DNA from 3 places in the Terrabacter sp. 2TAF16 genome. Region 2 is predicted to be linked to each of the others. Evidence: predicted binding sites of a transcription regulator. Region 2 holds the regulator's gene; each other region holds the start of a gene.

Region 1 (7,407 bases), on a different contig from region 2:
CGCCCGATGCCCACCGGGCCGGTGATGAGCGGCATCGGGGTCATGACGTCGCTCACGAGCGTCGTGGCCCACTCGGCGACGGGCGTGAAGCGCAGGTCGCGGTTGGTCACCATGCCGATGAGCTTCTTGTCGTCGCCGATGACCGGCAGACCCGAGACGCGGTACTCGCCGCAGATCGTGTCGAGCTCCTCGAGGGTGCGGTCGGGACCGATGGTGATCGGGTTGGAGATCATCCCGGTCTGGGTCCGCTTGACGAGGTCGACCTGGTAGGCCTGGTCCTGGATCGAGAGGTTGCGGTGGAGGACACCGAGACCACCCTGGCGGGCCATCGCGATGGCCATCCGGGCCTCGGTGACGGTGTCCATCGCCGCCGAGATGAGCGGGGACCGGATCGACAGCTCGCGCGTCAGGCGCGTCGTCGTGTCGATGTCGTTGGGGGCGAGGTCGCTGTAGCCCGGCAGGAGCAGGACGTCGTCGTACGTCAGCCCCATCGAGGCGAAAGCAGCGGGCACGTCAGACGATCCGAGGCTCATTGCCCGATTCTACGGGCTGCCGGGGGTGCGACCGAACGTGCCTCAGAGGGTGGGCACGACGGGCAGCGTGAGGGCGCCGACGACGTTCGCCGTCGTCGAGGCGGCGCCGTCGAGCGTGCCCGACAGGGTGTCGGTGAGGCCCTCGGTGCCGCTGGTGCCGCTGGTGCCGCCGGTGCCGCTGGTGCCGTCGCTCGTGCTGCCGGAGGTGCCGGAGGTGCCGGAGGTGCCGGACGATCCCGATTCGCTCGAGCCGCCCGTGGTTCCGGTCGGGCGCGGACGGACGGGTCCCGTCGGGCGCGTCTTGGACGCCGGGGCCGTGGGGGTGCTCGTGGCGAGCGTGGCCTGCGGGACGACCTCGGACGTGCCCGTCGGGGTGGGAGTCGGCGTGGCCGTCGGCGTCGCGGTCGCCTTCTTCCCGCCCTTGGTGCCGGCGGCAGGCTTCTTGCCGTTGTTCGTCGCCCGCGGCGTGCCGGTCTGGCCCCCGCCGGCCGCGGTGCCGCCCTGCGGGTTGCCGACCTGGCCCTTGCCAACCTGACCCTTGCCGACCTGACCGTTGCCGACCTGGCCCTTGCCGACCTGACCGTTCGCGACCGGACGACCGCCCGCCGCACCGGCGACGGCGCCGGGCATGCCGTTGATCCCCGCAGCAGCCGCGCGGCCCTGGGCGACGACCACCGCGGCGGGCAGCAGCACGATCGTGCCGTCCTCGGCGCGCGCGAGGACGAGTCCCTTGGCCTCGGTGGTGCCCGAGGTCTGCGGGAGGCCGAGTCGCGCGAGCAGCGCGCTGGGGCTGTCGCTCCGGGCGCTCTCGTCCATCTTCCTGACGATGCGGGCGCGGTCGGCCTGGCTCGGACCGTTGGTCGGGAGCGTGACGGCCGCCGCGACCCCGGCGCCGGACGCTGCGACCGCGAGGGCGGCGAAGGCCCCGAGGTAGCGGTGCTTGTTGGCGATCCGTCGGCGCCCGGTGCGCGAGGGCAGCGGGGTGTCGGCGTGGGCCGCGAGGGCACCGAGCAACGTGGCGACCGGCTCGGACCCGGCGTCCACGCGGCCGGCGAGGCGGTCGAGCAGCAGGTCGTCGGCGATGAGGTCGCTCAGGGGAGACAGGTCGTTCACGCGACGTCACCCGCCCCGGCCTCGGCGACCATCGCGCGTAGCCTCGTCAGAGCCCGGTGCTGGGCGACGCGGATCGCGCCGGCGGACATGCCGAGCGCGGCCGCGGTCTCGTCGGTGCTCATGCCGACGGCGACGCGCAGCGTGAGGATCTCGCGCTGCGCGCTGGGCAGCTGCTGCATGAGGGCCATCGCCGTGGCGGCGTCGTCGCGCATGACGGCGACGGACTCGGGCGACGGACCGTCGTCGGGTCCGTCGGGGACGTCGGCGACGGGTGAGGGTCCGCGCATCGCGGCACGCTGGGCGTCGGCGAGCTTGCGGGAGGTGATGGTGTAGACGAACGCCTCGAAGGGCAGCCCGCGCTCCTGGTAGGTCGGCAGGGCGGTCACGACGGCCATGCACACCTCCTGAGCGACGTCCTGGGCTGTGTCCTCGGCGCCGAAGCGGCCGAGGCGGACGCGGGAGTACCGCAGGGCCATGTCCCTGACGCGCGCCAGCAGCACGTCGCGCGCGTTGTCGTCACGCGCGGCGAGGGCCACGAGCTCACGAAGCGATGGAGCGTCCATCCGCTCCATCGCACCAACGCCGCCGGGTGTTACGCCGGCGTGCGTGGACCAACCAAGACCCATGTGAGTCCTCGTCCCCCCGAACTGCTGTCTGTGCAGGCGACGCCTTCGTCTGCGCCGCCGTCGGTGCTCGCCCAGAGCGGGGCCATGGTAGTGCGAACGGACCCCTCGGGACGAGTTCGGATGGTCGGATCCGCCTCCTTGGACGAGCATGCCATCCAGATGGCAATTCTTGAACAAGTCCTTAAGATTCCGCTCTTTATCCGTGATCGCGTGCCCGGTTAGCGTCGATTCCGCGGCCCCGCGACCCACCACACGCACCGAGCGGGCCGGTACGACACGGCGGGCACCCCCGCCCGACCGAGAGACGAGTTCATGGCCGAGATCACCCGCCTGCCCGGACCGGTAGCCGACCTCTGGGACTGGCAGCTGGACGGGGCCTGCCGAGGCGTCAGCCCCGAGGTCTTCTTCCACCCCGAGGGCGAGCGCGGACCACGCCGTCGCAACCGGGACGCCCAGGCCAAGGCCGTGTGCGCCGCCTGTCCCGTCGTGGCCCAGTGCCGCTCGCACGCCCTCGAGGTCCGCGAGCCGTACGGCGTCTGGGGCGGGCTGACCGAGGCCGAGCGCGAGGTCCTCTACGACGGCATCCAGGAGGCTTCCTGACCGTCTGACGGTCGCCGGCACACGCCGCCGACGACCGACGCAGCCGCTCGACCGGACCGCGAGACACGACGGGGTCGCGGAGGTCGAGACGCAGCGAGGGCCGCTCCCCGTCGGGGAGCGGCCCTCGCTGTCGTGCCGGGGCGTGGGACCAGGGCCCGTGAAGGACCCCGGTCGTATGCCGTGTCGCGCGGTCGGTCAGTGACCGTGACCGTGGCCGTGACCGCCGGCCGCCGGCTCCTCGTCCTCGGGCTTGTCGACGACGAGCGTGTCGGTCGTGAGGATCATCGACGCGATGGACTCGGCGTTGCGCAACGCGGAACGGGTGACCTTGACCGGGTCGATGACGCCCGCGGCGATGAGGTCGCCGTACTCGCCCGTCGCCGCGTTGAGGCCCTGGCCGATGGGCAGCTCGGCCACCTTGGAGGTGACGACGTAGCCCTGGAGGCCGGCGTTCTCGGCGATCCAGCGCAGCGGCTCGGCGACGGCCTTGCGCACGATGGACGCGCCAGTGGCCTCGTCACCGGTCAGCTCGAGGGCGTCGATGGCCGACGCGGCGTGGATGAGGGCGGTGCCGCCACCGGCGACGATGCCCTCCTCGATGGCCGCGCGGGTCGCCGAGATGGCGTCCTCGATGCGGTGCTTCTTCTCCTTGAGCTCGACCTCGGTGTGCGCGCCGACCTTGATGACGCAGACGCCACCGGCAAGCTTGGCGAGGCGCTCCTGGAGCTTCTCGCGGTCCCAGTCGGAGTCGGTGCGCTCGATCTCGGCCTTGATCTGGTGGACGCGGCCGGAGACCTCGCCCTCCTCGCCGTTGCCGTCGATGATCGTCGTGTTGTCCTTGGTGAGGACGACGCGGCGGGCCTGGCCGAGGACGGTCAGGTCGGCCTGGTCGAGGCTGAGGCCGACCTCGGGCGCGATGACCTGGCCACCGGTGAGGATGGCGATGTCCTGGAGCATGGCCTTGCGGCGGTCGCCGAAGCCGGGGGCCTTGACGGCCGCGACGTTGAAGGTGCCGCGGATCTTGTTGACGACGAGCGTCGAGAGGGCCTCGCCGTCGACGTCCTCGGCGATGATGAGCAGCGGCTTGCCGGACTGCACGACCTTCTCGAGGACCGGGAGCACCTCGGCGACCGAGGAGATCTTGCCCTGGTTGATGAGCACGTAGGCGTCCTCGAGGACGGTCTCCATGCGCTCGGTGTCGGTGACGAAGTACGCCGAGAGGTAGCCCTTGTCGAACTGCATGCCCTCGGTGAACTCGAGCTCGGTCGCCGTCGTCGACGACTCCTCGACGGTGATGACGCCGTCCTTGCCGACCTTGTCGAACGCCTCGCCGATGAGGCCACCGAGGGTGGCGTCCTGGGCGGAGAGCGTGGCCACGGAGGCGATCTCGTCCTTGCCGTCGACCTCGCGGGCGTTCTCGAGGAGGCGGTCGTTGACCGCGGTCACGGCCTTGTCCATGCCGCGCTTGAGCGCGGCCGGGGCGGCACCCGCGGCGACGTTGCGCAGGCCCTCCTTGACCATGGCCTGGGCGAGCACGGTCGCGGTCGTCGTGCCGTCACCGGCGACGTCGTTGGTCTTGGTCGCGACCTCCTTGGCGAGCTGGGCGCCGAGGTTCTCGTAGGGGTCCTCGAGCTCGATCTCGCGGGCGATGGTCACGCCGTCGTTCGTGATCGTGGGGGCGCCCCACTTCTTGTCGATGACGACGTTGCGGCCCTTCGGGCCGAGCGTCACCTTGACGGCGTTGGCGAGCGCGTCAACGCCGCGCTCGAGCGACTTGCGGGCGGAGTCGTCGAACTCCAGCTGCTTGGCCATGGTGTTCCTTTGGCTCGGGTTGCTTTGTGGTTCTTGGGAATCCGGGCATCTGCGAGCATGCCCGGTCAAACGAGACGCACCCCGGGGAGACCCCAGCGGGGCTCACCGGGGTGCGGTCACGGCATACGGCTGGGTCAGCCGACGATGGCGAGGACGTCGCGGGCCGAGAGGATCAGGAACTCCTCGCCGCCGTACTTGACCTCGGTGCCGCCGTACTTGCTGTAGATGACCTTGTCGCCGACCTTGACGTCGAGCGGGACGCGCTCGGTGCCGGTGTCGTTGAAGCGGCCGGGGCCGACAGCGAGGACCTCGCCCTCCTGGGGCTTCTCCTTGGCCGTGTCCGGGATGACGAGGCCGGAAGCAGTGGTCTGCTCGGCCTCGAGGGACTTGACGACGATGCGGTCTTCGAGCGGCTTGATGGAAACCGACACGGTGGTGACCTTCCCTTCGGGACAGTCGGAAAACTGACTACGGACTGTGGGCTCTTCGAGGCTGGCCGCCGTCGCGGGGGTCGACCTCCCTCGATGAGGGTGCTGGCACTTTCAGGTCGAGAGTGCCAACAAGATGAAATCTAGGTTTGTCATTAGCACTCGGTCAAGTCGAGTGCCAGATTCGTCGGCGCGCCGCGGCCCGGACGGGCGCACCCACCGGCGCTGGCAGGATGAGGCCATGGATGCCGCCATGGTCGATCGCCTCGCCGCAGGTGAGGGCTGGGCCCTGCTCCAGTCGCTGCCTCCCTACGACGAGGACGGCTCGCTGCACCTGCAGGGCCGGCTGCGCGAGGCGGGCTTCGCGGCCGACCTCGTCGCGGCCGCGATGACCCAGTCGCGGCTGCGCTCGCGGGGCACCGAGAAGTTCGGCGACTTCGCCGCCGGCATGCTCTTCACCTCCGACGGGCTCGAGCAGTCGACCCGCCTCGCCATCGCCGCACGGCACGCGCACCGGTATGCCGCCGCCGGGGTCCGCGACGTCTACGACCTCGGGTGCGGGCTGGGCGCCGACGCCATGGCGTTCGCCGGGCTGGACCTGACAGTTCACGCGGTCGACGCCGACGACACGACCGCCCGCGTCGCCGCGGTCAACCTGCGTCACTGGCCGTCAGCCCGGGTGACGCACGGGCTCGCCGAGGACGTACGCCTGCCGCAGGGCGAGGGGCGACGGCACCTCGGGCTGTGGCTCGACCCGGCCCGCCGCGTCACCGGCGTGGCCGACATCAGCGGGCGCACGAAGCGCGTCTTCTCGCTCGACGCGATCTCGCCGTCGTGGTCACAGGTGCTCGACTTCGCGGCGCAGGTGCCGGCGACGGGGGCCAAGCTCTCCCCCGCGTTCCCGCACGGCTCGGTCCCGTCGGGGGCGGAGGCGCAGTGGACGTCGTGGCACGGCGAGGTGCTCGAGTGCGCAGTCTGGTGGGGACCGCTCGTCGCGACCGCCGGACGGACCGCCGCCGTGTGCACCGAGACCTCGACCTCCGTCGTCACGGATCAGGATGCGGTCGACGGCGGCCAGAGGCCCGGCCTCGGGTCGGTGACCGACATCGGCGAGTGGCTCTACGAGCCGGACCGGGCCGTCATCCGGGCCGGGCTCACGGGGGCGCTCGTGGCGGCCGTCGACGGCGCCGAGCTCGCGACGGGCGTCGGCTACGTCTCGAGCGGCGTCGCGCGCGAGCTGCCGTGGGCGCGACGCTTCCGGGTCGTCGAGGCGATGCCCCTGTCGACGAAGCGCCTCGCCCGCTGGCTGCGCGATCACGGCCACGACCGGGTCACCATCAAGAAGCGCGGCGTGACCCTCGACGCCGACCTGCTGCGCCGGCAGCTGAAGATGACCGGCCGGGGCAAGGGTGGCTCCGAGGCGACGCTCGTCCTGACACGCGTCGGCGGCGGCCAGGTCGCCCTCGTCGTCACCCCCGCCTGACCGGCAGCCCCGGCTGACCGGCGCCCCAGGCTGCCAAAGCGACCGCCACCGCTCGCAACGGGAGCGGTGGCGGGCGTCCGTCTCCGACGTGGCGTTCCAGCGTCAGCGGCCCGCCGCCGATGCCGCTCCCGGCAACGGACGCCTCGTCGCTCCTCGACCGAGCGCGACGGCCGCCACGGGCTTCAGGCGATGGCGGCGTAGAGCGCGTGCAGGGCGCTCCACGTGGCGTCCCAGTCCGCCATCGCAGCATCCGCGACGTCCGACTCCAGGCGACGCACGTAGGTGTCCCAGCCCGCGGCATACCCCGCTGCCTGGACGCCGCTGAGCCGCTCGTGCCGCAGGTGCAGGCGGGCGCCCTCCCCGTCGGCGATGACCTCGGCGGTGACGACCGACCGCACGTCGCCGATCGGCCACTCCCAGACGAGCCGGTTCGGCGCCTCGCACACCACCACGCGGCACACCGGGGTGTCGGCGTCGTCGAAGTGGATGGTGAAGTCGCCACCGGGTCGCAGCTCCCCCTGGACGGGGGCGAACCAACGCGCGAGGCGGTCGGGCTCGGTGCACGCCCGCCAGAGGTCGTCGGGCGACGTCGCGTAGTGCCGGTCGAAGACGACCGCCACCTCCTCGCCGTCGCGCTCGATCCGGCCCAGCACCTGCGTCAGCTCGCTCATCGGTGTCCCTGTCCCTGTCGTCGGGCCCGCGCGCCGCGGGCGATCTCGGTGTCGAGGGCGTCGAGGCGCTGCCCCCAGAACGAGCGGACCTCACGGCACCACTGCTCGACCTCGTCGAGGGCGCCCGGCGTCAGCCGGTAG
Region 2 (7,407 bases):
GTCGCCTACTGGTCGGGGACGAACTGGTGGGGCGTCGGACCGGGTGCCCACAGCCACGTCGGCGGCCTCCGCTGGTGGAACGTCAAGCACCCCAGTGCGTATGCCGCCCGGCTGGGTGCGGGGGAGTCCCCCGCCCAGGCGCGCGAGATGCTCACCGACGACCAGCGCTACGACGAGCGTGTGCTGCTCGGCACACGCCTCGTCGAGGGACTGCCGGTCTCCGATCTGCGAGGATCGGGTCGCACCGCCGTGGCCGGCCTCATCGCCGACGGCCTGCTCGACGGCACGGCCGTCCTGCGGGACTCGCGTCTCGTCCTGACCCGGCGCGGGCGCCTGCTCGCGGACACGGTGGTGCACCGGCTCCTCGCCTCCTGAGGAGCCCTCGACGAGGAAGGCCCCCGATGAGCGAGACCCTGTCGACGACCACCGGTGACGCGGCGGACTCCCACGCGAGCCGCGGAGCGGTGTCCCACGCCGCGGAGGTCGTCGCCGCGGCCCGACGCGCCTTCGACGACGGGGTCACCAAGCCCCGGGAGTGGCGGGTCGCCCAGCTGCGGGCCCTGCGCTCGCTGCTCGTCGACCACGAGGACGAGCTCGCCGAGGCGCTGCACGCCGACCTCGGCAAGAGCGCCACCGAGGCCTGGGTCACCGAGACCGGCTTCGTCGTCCGCGAGATCGACCACACGCTGCGACACCTTCGGTCGTGGACCGCCCCGCGCCGTGTGCCGGTGCCGCTCTCGCTCGCACCCGGCCGGGCCAAGGTCGTGCGGGAGCCGCTCGGTGTCGTCCTCGTCATCGCGCCGTGGAACTACCCGGTCCAGCTGTGCCTCGCCCCCCTCGTGGGCGCGCTCGCCGCCGGCAACGCCGTCGTCCTCAAGCCGAGCGAGATCGCCCCGGCCACCTCACGGGCGCTCGCACGCCTGTTGCCCCTGAAGCTCGACGCCGCGGCCGTCCACGTCGTCGAGGGTGCGGTCCCGGAGACGACCGCGCTGCTCGCCGAGCGGTTCGACCACATCTTCTACACCGGCAACGGAGTCGTCGGCCGGGTCGTCCTCGAGGCCGCCGCCCGGCACCTGACGCCGGTGACGCTCGAGCTCGGGGGCAAGTCCCCGGCCTACGTGGCCGACGATGCCGACCTCGAGGTGACCGCCCGGCGGCTCGTCTGGGGCAAGTTCACCAATGCCGGCCAGACGTGCGTGGCGCCCGACTACGTGCTCGCGAGCCGTTCGACGCTCGACGCCCTCAAACCCCTTCTCGGGCAAGCGATCCGAGAGGCGTTCGGTGACGACCCGTCGGCATCGGCCGACTACGGCCGGATCGTCAACGCGCGCCACTTCGAGCGGCTCACCGCTCTCGTCGACCCGGCCAGGGTCGTTGCCGGCGGTCGGTCCGACGCGTCCACGCGCTACCTCGAGCCGACTCTCGTCGAGGTCGACGACGCGGACGACCCGCGTGAGCTCGTCATGCGTGAGGAGATCTTCGGACCCGTCCTGCCCCTCGTCGCCGTCGACGGGCTCGACGCGGCGATCGACGTCGTCAACCGACGTGACAAGCCGCTGGCGCTCTACGTCTTCACGGGCTCGGACGAGGTGCGTCAGCGCTTCGTGCGCGACACCTCGTCCGGCGCGCTCGGCTTCAACATCCCCCTCGCGCACCTCGCCGTCCCCGGCCTGCCCTTCGGTGGGGTGGGGCCCAGCGGCATGGGCGCGTACCACGGCGAGCGGTCCGTCGCAGTGTTCTCGCACGACAAGGCCGTGCTCACGCTGCCCACCAGGCCCGACACCACGGTCTGGGTGCGACCGCCCTTCACCTCGCTCAAGGAGCAGGTCATCGCCCGCCTCGCCGTCCCCGGCCGCCGGCGACGCGGGGACCGCTCGGAGCCGCAGCAGCACCAATGACAGCCGTGTCATTAACACAGGAGTGGTCCGGGATCACGTAGATCTCTCGCGTGTCGCATGGGATTTCTGGGAAACCAGTGATCGTGTGGCCCGATTGTCCTAGATTGCCGAGAGCACCCACGGCGACCACGGGAGACACCGATGCCACTCGAGCGCGACCTCATGGCCGACCCCCGTCTCTCCGGGCCCGGCACCGCCTCCGCTCGGGGCCCCCGTCCCGCACGGACGCGCACCGGCGCCGTTCTCGTCGCGGTGGTCGCGCTCCTGCTCGGCGCCGTCGGGACGGTCGGTCTGGCGGGACCGGCCCGCTCAGCCGAGTGGATCGTGCTGTGCACCGGCTACGACCCGTGCCAGGCGGCCGGCTACCCGAACTCGGGCTACAAGGACAACAGCGCCACGAGCTACTGGCGCCAGTCGACGGGGCACAACTGCACGAACTACGTCGCCTACCGCCTCGTCAAGAACGGCCTGCCCAACACCAAGCCCGCCACCTTGTCCGGCAACGCCTACAACTGGGGTCCGGCCTTCCCGAGCCAGACCAACGACGACCCTGCCGTCGGGTCGGTCGCCTGGTGGAACACCTCCTTCTCCTCGACGGGACACGTCGCCTACGTCGAGAGGGTGGTGTCGGCCGACGAGATCCTCGTGTCCGAGGACAACTGGGGTGGCGACTTCAAGTGGCGCAGGGTCACCCGGGCCGGCGGCAAGTGGCCCAACGGCTTCATCCACCTCAAGGACCAGGGCGCGACGGTCGTCGACACCGACGTCTACCGCCCCGTGACCCCCACCCGGCTGCTCGACACCCGCACCGGCCTCGGGGCTCCGGCCGCCAAGGTCGCGGCCGGCACGTCGATCGGCCTGCAGGTCAGCGGCCGAGGCGGCGTCCCGAGCGGCGGGGTCGGCACCGCGTTCCTCAACGTGACGGTCACCGCCCCCACCGCGGCCGGCTACCTCACGAGCTACCCGTCCGGTGCGACCCGCCCCGGCTCCCGCAGCGTCACCTACCCGGCCGCCGGCACGATCAGCGAGCTCGTCCCGGCCCGGCTCGGCACCGACGGCAAGGTCCGGCTCTACACCTCGGCGGCGGCGCACCTCGTCGCGGAGGTCGTCGGGTGGTACCCCACGACGGGGCACCTCGTCTCCGTCACGCCGACCCGTGTCCTCGACACCCGCACCGGTCTCGGCACCGCCCGGGTGCGCGTGCCCGCGAACGGCAGCGTCGACCTGCCGGTGGCCGGCGCCGGCATCGTCCCGAGCACGGGGGCGTCGGCCGTGGTCCTCGCCGTCTCGGCGGCCGCGCCCAGCGCGGGCGGCTGGCTGACGGCATACCCGACGGGGACGACCCGGCCGACGACCGCGCACGTGCGCTACGACGCGGACGCCCCCATGACGGGCGTCGTCGTGTCGCGGATCGGCACCGGCGGCAAGGTGACCATCCAGTCCACGGCCGAGACCGACCTGCTCGTCGACGTGGTCGGCTGGTTCAGGACGGGCGGTGACCACGTCGCGCTCGCCCCGTCACGGGTGCTCGACACGCGCATCGGGCTCGGTGCCCCGACGGGGCGCGTCGCGGCGGGCTCGACCGTCTCGGTGCCCGTCCTCGGCCGGGCCGGGGTGCCCACCGTCGGGGTGGCGGCCGTGTCGATCACCCTGACGCCCATCGCGCCGACGGCGACGACCACCGTGACGGCGTACGCCTCGGGCACGACCCGACCGACCCCCGCGAACGTCACCGTGGCCTCGGGCCGCGCCCGGGTCAACGCTGTCGTCGTCCCGGTCGGCGCCGACGGGGCGATCACGGTGCACACGAGCGCGGCGTCCTACCTCGTCGTCGACGTCCAGGGCTACCTCAAGAAGTGACCTGGGGGACCTGGGGGACCTGGGCGACCTGGGTGCCCAAGGCCACGGCGTCCCGGGCGCCCGTCGCCGCTCAGGCGCCGGGCTCCGTGACGAAGTCGATGAGCTCCTCGACGCTCGCGAGCAGCGTCGGCTCGAGGTCGGCGTAGGTGCGCACCGTGCCGAGGATCCGCTTCCACGCGTTGGCGATGTCGGCCTGGCTGGCGTGGGCCCAGCCGAGCTCGGCGCAGATGCCGTGCTTCCACGACGTCCCGCGCGGGATGACCGGCCACTGCTGCCAGCCGAGCCGTTCCGGTCGCACGGACTGCCAGACGTCGACGTAGGGGTGTCCGAGGATGCGCACGTGCTGGGACAGGCCGGGAAGCGCCTGGGCCTGCGCGACGATGCGGGCCTCCTTGGTGCCGGGGACGAGGTGGTCGACGAGCACGCCGAGGCGCCGACCAGGTCCCTGCTGGAACTCGGCGATGATGCCGGCGAGGTCGTCGACGCCGTCCATGAGCTCGACGACGACGCCCTCGACGCGCAGGTCGTCGCCCCAGACCTTCTCGACGAGCTCGGCGTCGTGACGACCCTCGACGTAGATCCGCGACCCGCTCGCGACGCGCGCTCGCGCTCCCTCGACGGCGACCGAGCCGCTCGCGGTCCGGGACGCGGCCCGGCGGGCGTCGGCGAGGGCGGCGCCGGCGGCGGCCTGCGGGGGAGTGAGCGTCACCGGGGCGCCGTCGACGAGGAAGCCCGGGCCGAGGGGGAAGGCCTTGGTGCGCCCGCGGCGGTCCTCGAGGTGGACGACGTGCATCCCGCCGGCCTTCTCGACCCGCACGACGGCGCCGACCCAGCCGGTCTCGACCTCCTCGACGACGAGGTCGGGCTCGGCCGGGGTCGGGGTCGACCGGCCGCGGCGCGGGGCACGCCAGTCGCCGCTGAGCACGTCGGATCCGTAGCGATCGTTGGGGGACACGACTAGGGAGGGTATGCCGCTTGGTGGACCCGGACGCAGCCGCCACGCGGGCGGGGTCGGAGCTGCCCCGACGGCATACGGTTGGATGAAATCGGAGATCCGCGAGGCACGACGTAGACTTGGCACTCGTCGATCGAGAGTGCCAGACCCGTGAAGGAGGGGACGCGATGAGCGAGGACCGCAGGCTGATGGTGCTGCGCGCGATCGTGCAGGACTACGTCCAGACCTCCGAGCCGGTGGGGAGCCGGGCCCTCGTCGAGCGCCACCACCTCGGCGTCAGCGCCGCGACCGTGCGCAACGACATGGCCCTGCTCGAGGAGGAGGGCCTGATCCACGCGCCGCACACGTCGGCCGGGCGCGTGCCCACCGACGCCGGCTACCGCGTCTTCGTCGACCGCCTGAGCGCCGTCAAGCCCCTCGGGTCGGGCGAGCGCCGGGCCATCGGCCAGTTCCTCGAGGGCGCCGTCGACCTCGACGACGTCGTCGACCGCACCGTGCGCCTGCTCGCGAGCCTGACCCGTCAGGTCGCCGTCGTGCAGTACCCCTCGCTCACGCGGTCGACGGTGCGCCACATCGAGCTCGTGCCGATGGGGTCCTCGCACCTGATGATCGTGCTCATCGTCAACACCGGGCGCGTCGAGCAGCGCGTCGTCGACACGGGCCGCGTGCTCTCCGACGGCACGGGCGAGGCGCTCGTCGCCACGATCCGCGCGCGCATCAACGAGGTGGCGGCCGGCGTGCCGTTCACCGTGGCCGCGACCCGCCTCCGGCGCCTCGTCGACGAGGCCGACGAGGCCGACCGTGCCGCCATGGAGGCCGTGGTGTCCGCCCTCGGCGACGCCCTCGTCGAGGAGCGTGAGGAGCGCGTCGTCCTCGCCGGTCAGGCCAATCTCGCACGCGCCGGCACCGACTTCCCCCGCACCATCGGCCCGATCCTCGAGGCACTCGAGGAGCACGTGACGCTGCTGCGCCTGCTCGGCCAGCTCGGCGACGACCCCGACCTCGTCTCCGTGCGCATCGGGTCCGAGAACCCCGTGACCGGGCTCCAGTCGACGTCCCTCGTGTCGATGGGCTACGGCTCCGGTGCCGAGCGCGTCGCGAGCCTTGGAGTGCTGGGCCCGACCCGCATGGACTACCCCACGACGATGGCCTCGGTCCGCGCCGTCGCGCGCTACGTCTCCGAGATCCTCGACGAGAACCAGGCCACCTGACCCACCTGCAGCACAGCGGCCAGTCCGCCGGCGCAGCGCCGCGCCGGAACCGAAAGCACCACGTACCAAAAGGAATCTCAGCTTGAACGACTACTACGCCGTCCTCGGGGTCTCGCGCGACGCGAGCCAGGAGGAGATCAAGAAGGCCTACCGTCGGCTCGCCCGCAAGCTGCACCCGGACGTGAATCCCGGCGCCGAGGCCGAGGAGGAGTTCAAGCGGGTCTCGCAGGCCTACGACGTGCTCTCCGACCCGCAGAAGCGCCAGTCCTTCGACATGGGCGCCGACCCCTTCGCCTCGGGTGGTGGCGCCGGTTTCGGTGCGGGACAGGGCTTCTCGTTCAGCGACGTCATGGACGCCTTCTTCGGCGCGGGCGCCCAGGCCGGCACGCGCGGACCCCGGGCCCGCGTGCAGCGCGGCCAGGACGCCCTCGTGCGCCTCGACATCGACCTGTCGAAGGCCGTCTTCGGCTCCGAGGAGGAGCTGACGCTCGACACCGCGGTCGGCTGCAAGCGCTGCGACGGCGACGGCGCCGAGCCCGGCACCGGTCGCCAGACCTGCCAGATCTGCAAGGGCGCCGGTGAGGTGCAGCAGATCCAGCGGAGCTTCCTCGGCCAGGTCATGACCTCGCGCCCGTGCGTCAACTGCCAGGGCTACGGCTCGACCCTCACCGACCCGTGCCACGACTGCTCGGGTGACGGCCGCGTGCGCACCCGTCGCTCGCTCAAGCTCAAGGTGCCCGCGGGCGTCGACACCGGCACCCGCATCCAGCTGACCGGAGAGGGCGAGGTCGGCCCCGGCAACGGGCCCAAGGCCGACCTCTACGTCGAGATCCGCGTCGTCAACCACGACACCTACACCCGTCGCGGTGACGACCTGCACTGCAACGTCGAGCTGCCCATGGCCGCGGCCGCACTCGGCACGAGCTTCAAGCTGTCCACCTTCGACGGCATGCAGGACCTCGAGATCAAGCCCGGCACGCAGAGCGGCGACGTGCTGACCCTGCGCGGCCTCGGCGTCACCCACCTGCGCCACGGGGGTCGCGGCGACCTGCTCGTGCACGCCACGGTGCAGACGCCGACCCGCCTGACCGAGGAGCAGCGGGAGCTGCTGCACCAGTTCGCGACCCTGCGCGGCGAGGAGCGACACGAGGGTCGCCTCACCCCCGCCAACAAGGGGCTGTTCGGCAAGCTGCGCGACGCCTTCAAGGAGAAGTGACCCCCACGTGAGTGCCCGGTGACCCACCAGCTCTTCCTCGGCGAGCCGTCCGCGGTCGCCGGGGCCGTCGTCGGGGCGTCCCTGCTCCTCGACGGTGACGAGGGGCGTCACGCCGCGACGGTCGTGCGCATCCGACCGGGTGAGCGCTACTTCGTCGCCGACGGTGCGGGCCGGCGCGCCCTGCTCGAGGCCACCGACGTCGACCGGGCATGGGTGCGGGGCCGCGTGATCGAGGTCAGCGACGAGGCCGAGCCGGCCCCACGCCTC
Region 3 (3,763 bases), on a different contig from region 2:
GGGGCGGTTGTCGCGTCAGGGGGTGGGTGGGGAGAGGTGGTCCCAGCCGCGGCGGATGGCGGAGTCCAGGTGGTCGAGGGGGTAGGGCAGGCGCGGGTCCGGCGCGTTCAACGCCTCCGTGAGCGATGCCGCGCCGAGCCGGCGCTCGCGGATCACGGCGGCGACGACAGCGAGCTCGTCGCGCTGGCGAGCCACGAAGGCGCCGTCCACGGGATGTCCGTGTCCCGGCACGACGACCGTGCGGTCCTCGGCCAGGACGAGGTGCGAGGTGAGGGTGTCGGCCCACTCGAGCGGCCAGCAGTCGTCGCCGAACGACGGGTGGGCGCTCTCCTCGACGAGGTCGCCGAGGAACATCGCGTCGGTGTCGGGCACGAGCACGGCCACGTCTCCGTCGGTGTGGCCGCGGCCGGCGTACGTCATCGTGACGACGCGGTCACCGAGGTCGATCGTCGCGTTCGAGCCGAAGGTGCGGTCGGGCCCGCGGACCACGGTCGCCATCACCTCGGCGGCGTCGCGCGCGGTGTAGCCGTACTCCGGGCCGTCTCCGGGGTCGGCCCGAAAGGCGGCCTTGATCCGCTCGGCATCGGCGTCGATGGTGCGCCCGACGTTGTCGTGGGCGTGGACGATGGCGGTCTCGAAGGCGGTGTTGCCGAAGGTGTGGTCGAAGTGGACGTGCGTGTTGACGACGTGGCGGACCTCGATGTCACGGCCGAGGCGTCGGATGTCGTCGAGGACCTGGCTGCCTTGGATGCCGCTCGCCCGCGTGTCGATGACGACGGCACCGTGACGACCGAGCACCAGGCCGACGTTGACGTCCCACTGCCGGTAGCGCGCGACGAAGACCCGGTCGGCGACCTCGACGAAGCCGGTCGTCGCCGCGGGACGGTCCCCGGACGGCGGCGCGCTCACCCCGCGTACCTCGGTGTGATCCACGTCTCCCCGAGCATGGGACCACCGTAGCGGCCACCCTCTGAGGAGGCGTCTCCCGCCCGATTCCTCTACGTTTGTGGACCATGTCGACCGAGAACCACACCTCCACTCCCGGCTCGAAGTCCCGACGCAAGGTCCTCATCGCCGCCGTCCTCGCGGCCGTCGCACTGCTCTCGACCGGCGCCGTCGCCTACTGGTCGGGCGACAGCTGGAGCGACGAGGCGATGTCGTCCAGCGGCTTCCCCGGCCTGCCCGACGGTGACTGGACGAGCACGACCTCCGACGACGGCTGGGGCTCGGCCGACACCTCCTCTGCCGCGACCGGCACGCCCACCGCCGCGACCGGGACCACCCGCCCCGGGACCACGCGCGCCCCGGCGACCGCCGTCGTCGAGCCGGCCTCCGACCCGACCTCGTCGGTGCCGACCACCTCGGCTCCCGCCCCGTCGTCGAGCCGGGCCACGACGCCGCCCGCGCCGACCTCGACCGTGGCCCCGAGCCCGTCGTCGACGCCCACGAGGGGCAACCCGAACCCGAAGCCGAAGCCGACCTCGACGAAGAAGCCCACCCCGACGCCGACCCCCTCGCCGACGTCGAGCGACGGCGGCTGCTTCCTGCTCATCATCTGCTGACCTGCCCGACCGGGCCGACGCGACCAGGCGTGGGAGCCTGTCGCCATGGACTGCATCTTCTGTTCGATCGTGGCGGGGGAGGTGCCGGCCGACGTCGTGCTCGACGAGCCGGACCTCGTCGCCTTCCTCGACCGCCGCCCGGTCTTCAAGGGTCACGTCCTGCTCGTGCCGCGACGACACGTCGACACCCTCCTCGACCTCCCGGCCGAGCTGCACGCCACGGTGCTCGGGGCCACCCAGCGCCTCGCCGCGGCCGTCGTCGGGGCGCTCGGCGCACAGGGCACGTTCGTGGCGATGAACAACGTCGTGAGCCAGTCCGTGCCGCACCTGCACGTGCACGTCGTCCCGCGCACCAAGGGCGACGGGCTGCGCGGCTTCTTCTGGCCGCGGACGACCTATGCCTCGGAGCAGGAGTCCGCCGAGCATGCCGCCCGGATCGCCGCCGCGCTGGCACCGGCCGTGGACGCCTGACCCGAGCGGACGGCATACGCCCCATCCCGTGGGGCCAGACGTTTGCACTCTCACCCCGAGAGTGCCAATAATGGCGTTAGCACTCTCCCTAGGGGAGTGACAGAAATGGGCCGTATGCCGAGGGGCTGGGTTCGCAGCTACATGAAGCTGGGGAGACCGGTCCCGTCCGTCGCGGGCGTCATGCGGGCCACCACCAACGATTCGCGTGGAGGACCACCCGAATGGCCAAGACCATTGCGTTTGACGAAGAGGCGCGTCGCGGGCTCGAGCGGGGAATGAACATCCTCGCCGACGCCGTCCGCGTGACCCTCGGCCCCAAGGGCCGCAACGTCGTCCTGGAGAAGAAGTGGGGCGCCCCCACGATCACCAACGACGGCGTCTCGATCGCCAAGGAGATCGAGCTCGACGACCCGTACGAGAAGATCGGCGCGGAGCTCGTCAAGGAAGTTGCCAAGAAGACCGACGACGTCGCCGGTGACGGCACGACGACGGCGACCGTGCTCGCCCAGGCGATGGTGAAGGAAGGCCTGCGCAACGTGGCCGCCGGCGCCAACCCGATGGCGCTCAAGCGCGGCATCGAGAAGGCCGTCGAGGCCGTCACCGCCCGCCTGCTCGAGCAGGCCAAGGAGATCGAGACCAAGGAGCAGATCGCCTCGACCGCCAGCATCTCGGCGGCCGACGAGGAGATCGGTGCTCTCATCGCCGAGGCGATGGACAAGGTCGGCAAGGAAGGTGTCATCACCGTCGAGGACTCCAACACCATGGGCCTCGAGCTGGAGATGACGGAGGGTATGCGCTTCGACAAGGGCTACATCTCCGCCTACTTCGTCACCGACACCGAGCGCATGGAGGCCGTCCTCGACGACGCCTACGTGCTCGTCGCGAACTCCAAGATCGGCAACATCAAGGACCTCATCCCGCTCCTCGAGAAGGTCATGCAGTCGGGCAAGCCGCTGCTGATCATCGCCGAGGACATCGAGGGTGAGGCCCTCGCGACGCTCGTCGTGAACAAGATCAAGGGCACGTTCAAGTCGGTCGCCGTCAAGGCTCCCGGCTTCGGCGACCGCCGCAAGGCCATGCTCACCGACATCGCCATCCTCACCGGTGGCCAGGTCATCTCCGAGGAGGTCGGTCTCAAGCTCGAGAACGCCACCCTCGACCTGCTCGGCCGCGCTCGCAAGGTCGTCGTCACCAAGGACGAGACGACCATCGTCGAGGACGCCGAGGACCGCTCGCAGATCGAGGGCCGCATCGCCCAGATCAAGGCCGAGATCGAGAAGTCGGACTCCGACTACGACCGCGAGAAGCTCCAGGAGCGCCTCGCCAAGCTCGCCGGCGGCGTCGCCGTCATCAAGGCGGGCGCGGCCACCGAGGTCGAGCTCAAGGAGCGCAAGCACCGCATCGAGGACGCCGTCCGCAACGCGAAGGCTGCCGTCGAGGAGGGCATCGTCGCCGGTGGTGGCGTCGCTCTCATCCAGGCCGCCAAGGCGCTCGACGAGCTCGTGCTCGAGGGTGACGAGGCGACCGGCGCCAACATCGTGCGCGTCGCGACCGAGGCCCCGCTCAAGCAGATCGCGATCAACGCCGGTCTCGAGGGTGGCGTCGTCGCGGAGAAGGTGCGCGGTCTCGAGGCCGGTCACGGTCTCAACGCCGCGTCGGGTGAGTACGTCGACCTGCTCGCCGCCGGCATCATCGACCCGGTCAAGGTGACGCGCTCGGCGCTGCAGAAC

What was found. Region 2 encodes HrcA, which represses chaperone genes, less so after heat shock. Its sites were predicted from a motif close to TTNGCACTCGNNNNNNNCGAGTGCNAA; they were not measured.
Region 1: groES (co-chaperone GroES) is a predicted target of HrcA. The motif match lies at 5,268-5,294, and genes of this name have one in related genera.
Region 3: groL (chaperonin GroEL) is a predicted target of HrcA. The motif match lies at 2,110-2,136, and genes of this name have one in related genera.

What each region holds. Positions count from the first base shown of each region.
Region 1 is NZ_JBFRFZ010000002.1:181,535-188,941, reverse strand. It holds gene guaB (IMP dehydrogenase) at 1-533, opposite strand, end outside; gene AB4Z14_RS03060 (hypothetical protein) at 576-1,646, opposite strand; gene AB4Z14_RS03055 (sigma-70 family RNA polymerase sigma factor) at 1,643-2,209, opposite strand; gene AB4Z14_RS03050 (WhiB family transcriptional regulator) at 2,585-2,872, shown strand; gene groL (chaperonin GroEL) at 3,068-4,684, opposite strand; gene groES (co-chaperone GroES) at 4,819-5,115, opposite strand; gene AB4Z14_RS03035 (THUMP-like domain-containing protein) at 5,354-6,595, shown strand; gene AB4Z14_RS03030 (SRPBCC family protein) at 6,778-7,266, opposite strand; gene AB4Z14_RS03025 (metalloregulator ArsR/SmtB family transcription factor) at 7,263-7,407, opposite strand, start outside.
Region 2 is NZ_JBFRFZ010000005.1:90,699-98,105, reverse strand. It holds gene hemW (radical SAM family heme chaperone HemW) at 1-375, shown strand, start outside; gene AB4Z14_RS07690 (aldehyde dehydrogenase family protein) at 402-1,898, shown strand; gene AB4Z14_RS07685 (CHAP domain-containing protein) at 2,040-3,758, shown strand; gene AB4Z14_RS07680 (DUF3097 domain-containing protein) at 3,829-4,713, opposite strand; gene hrcA (heat-inducible transcriptional repressor HrcA) at 4,881-5,924, shown strand; gene dnaJ (molecular chaperone DnaJ) at 6,007-7,140, shown strand; gene AB4Z14_RS07665 (16S rRNA (uracil(1498)-N(3))-methyltransferase) at 7,159-7,407, shown strand, end outside.
Region 3 is NZ_JBFRFZ010000006.1:611,475-615,237, reverse strand. It holds gene AB4Z14_RS11725 (MBL fold metallo-hydrolase) at 16-909, opposite strand; gene AB4Z14_RS11720 (hypothetical protein) at 1,014-1,562, shown strand; gene AB4Z14_RS11715 (HIT family protein) at 1,608-2,033, shown strand; gene groL (chaperonin GroEL) at 2,255-3,763, shown strand, end outside.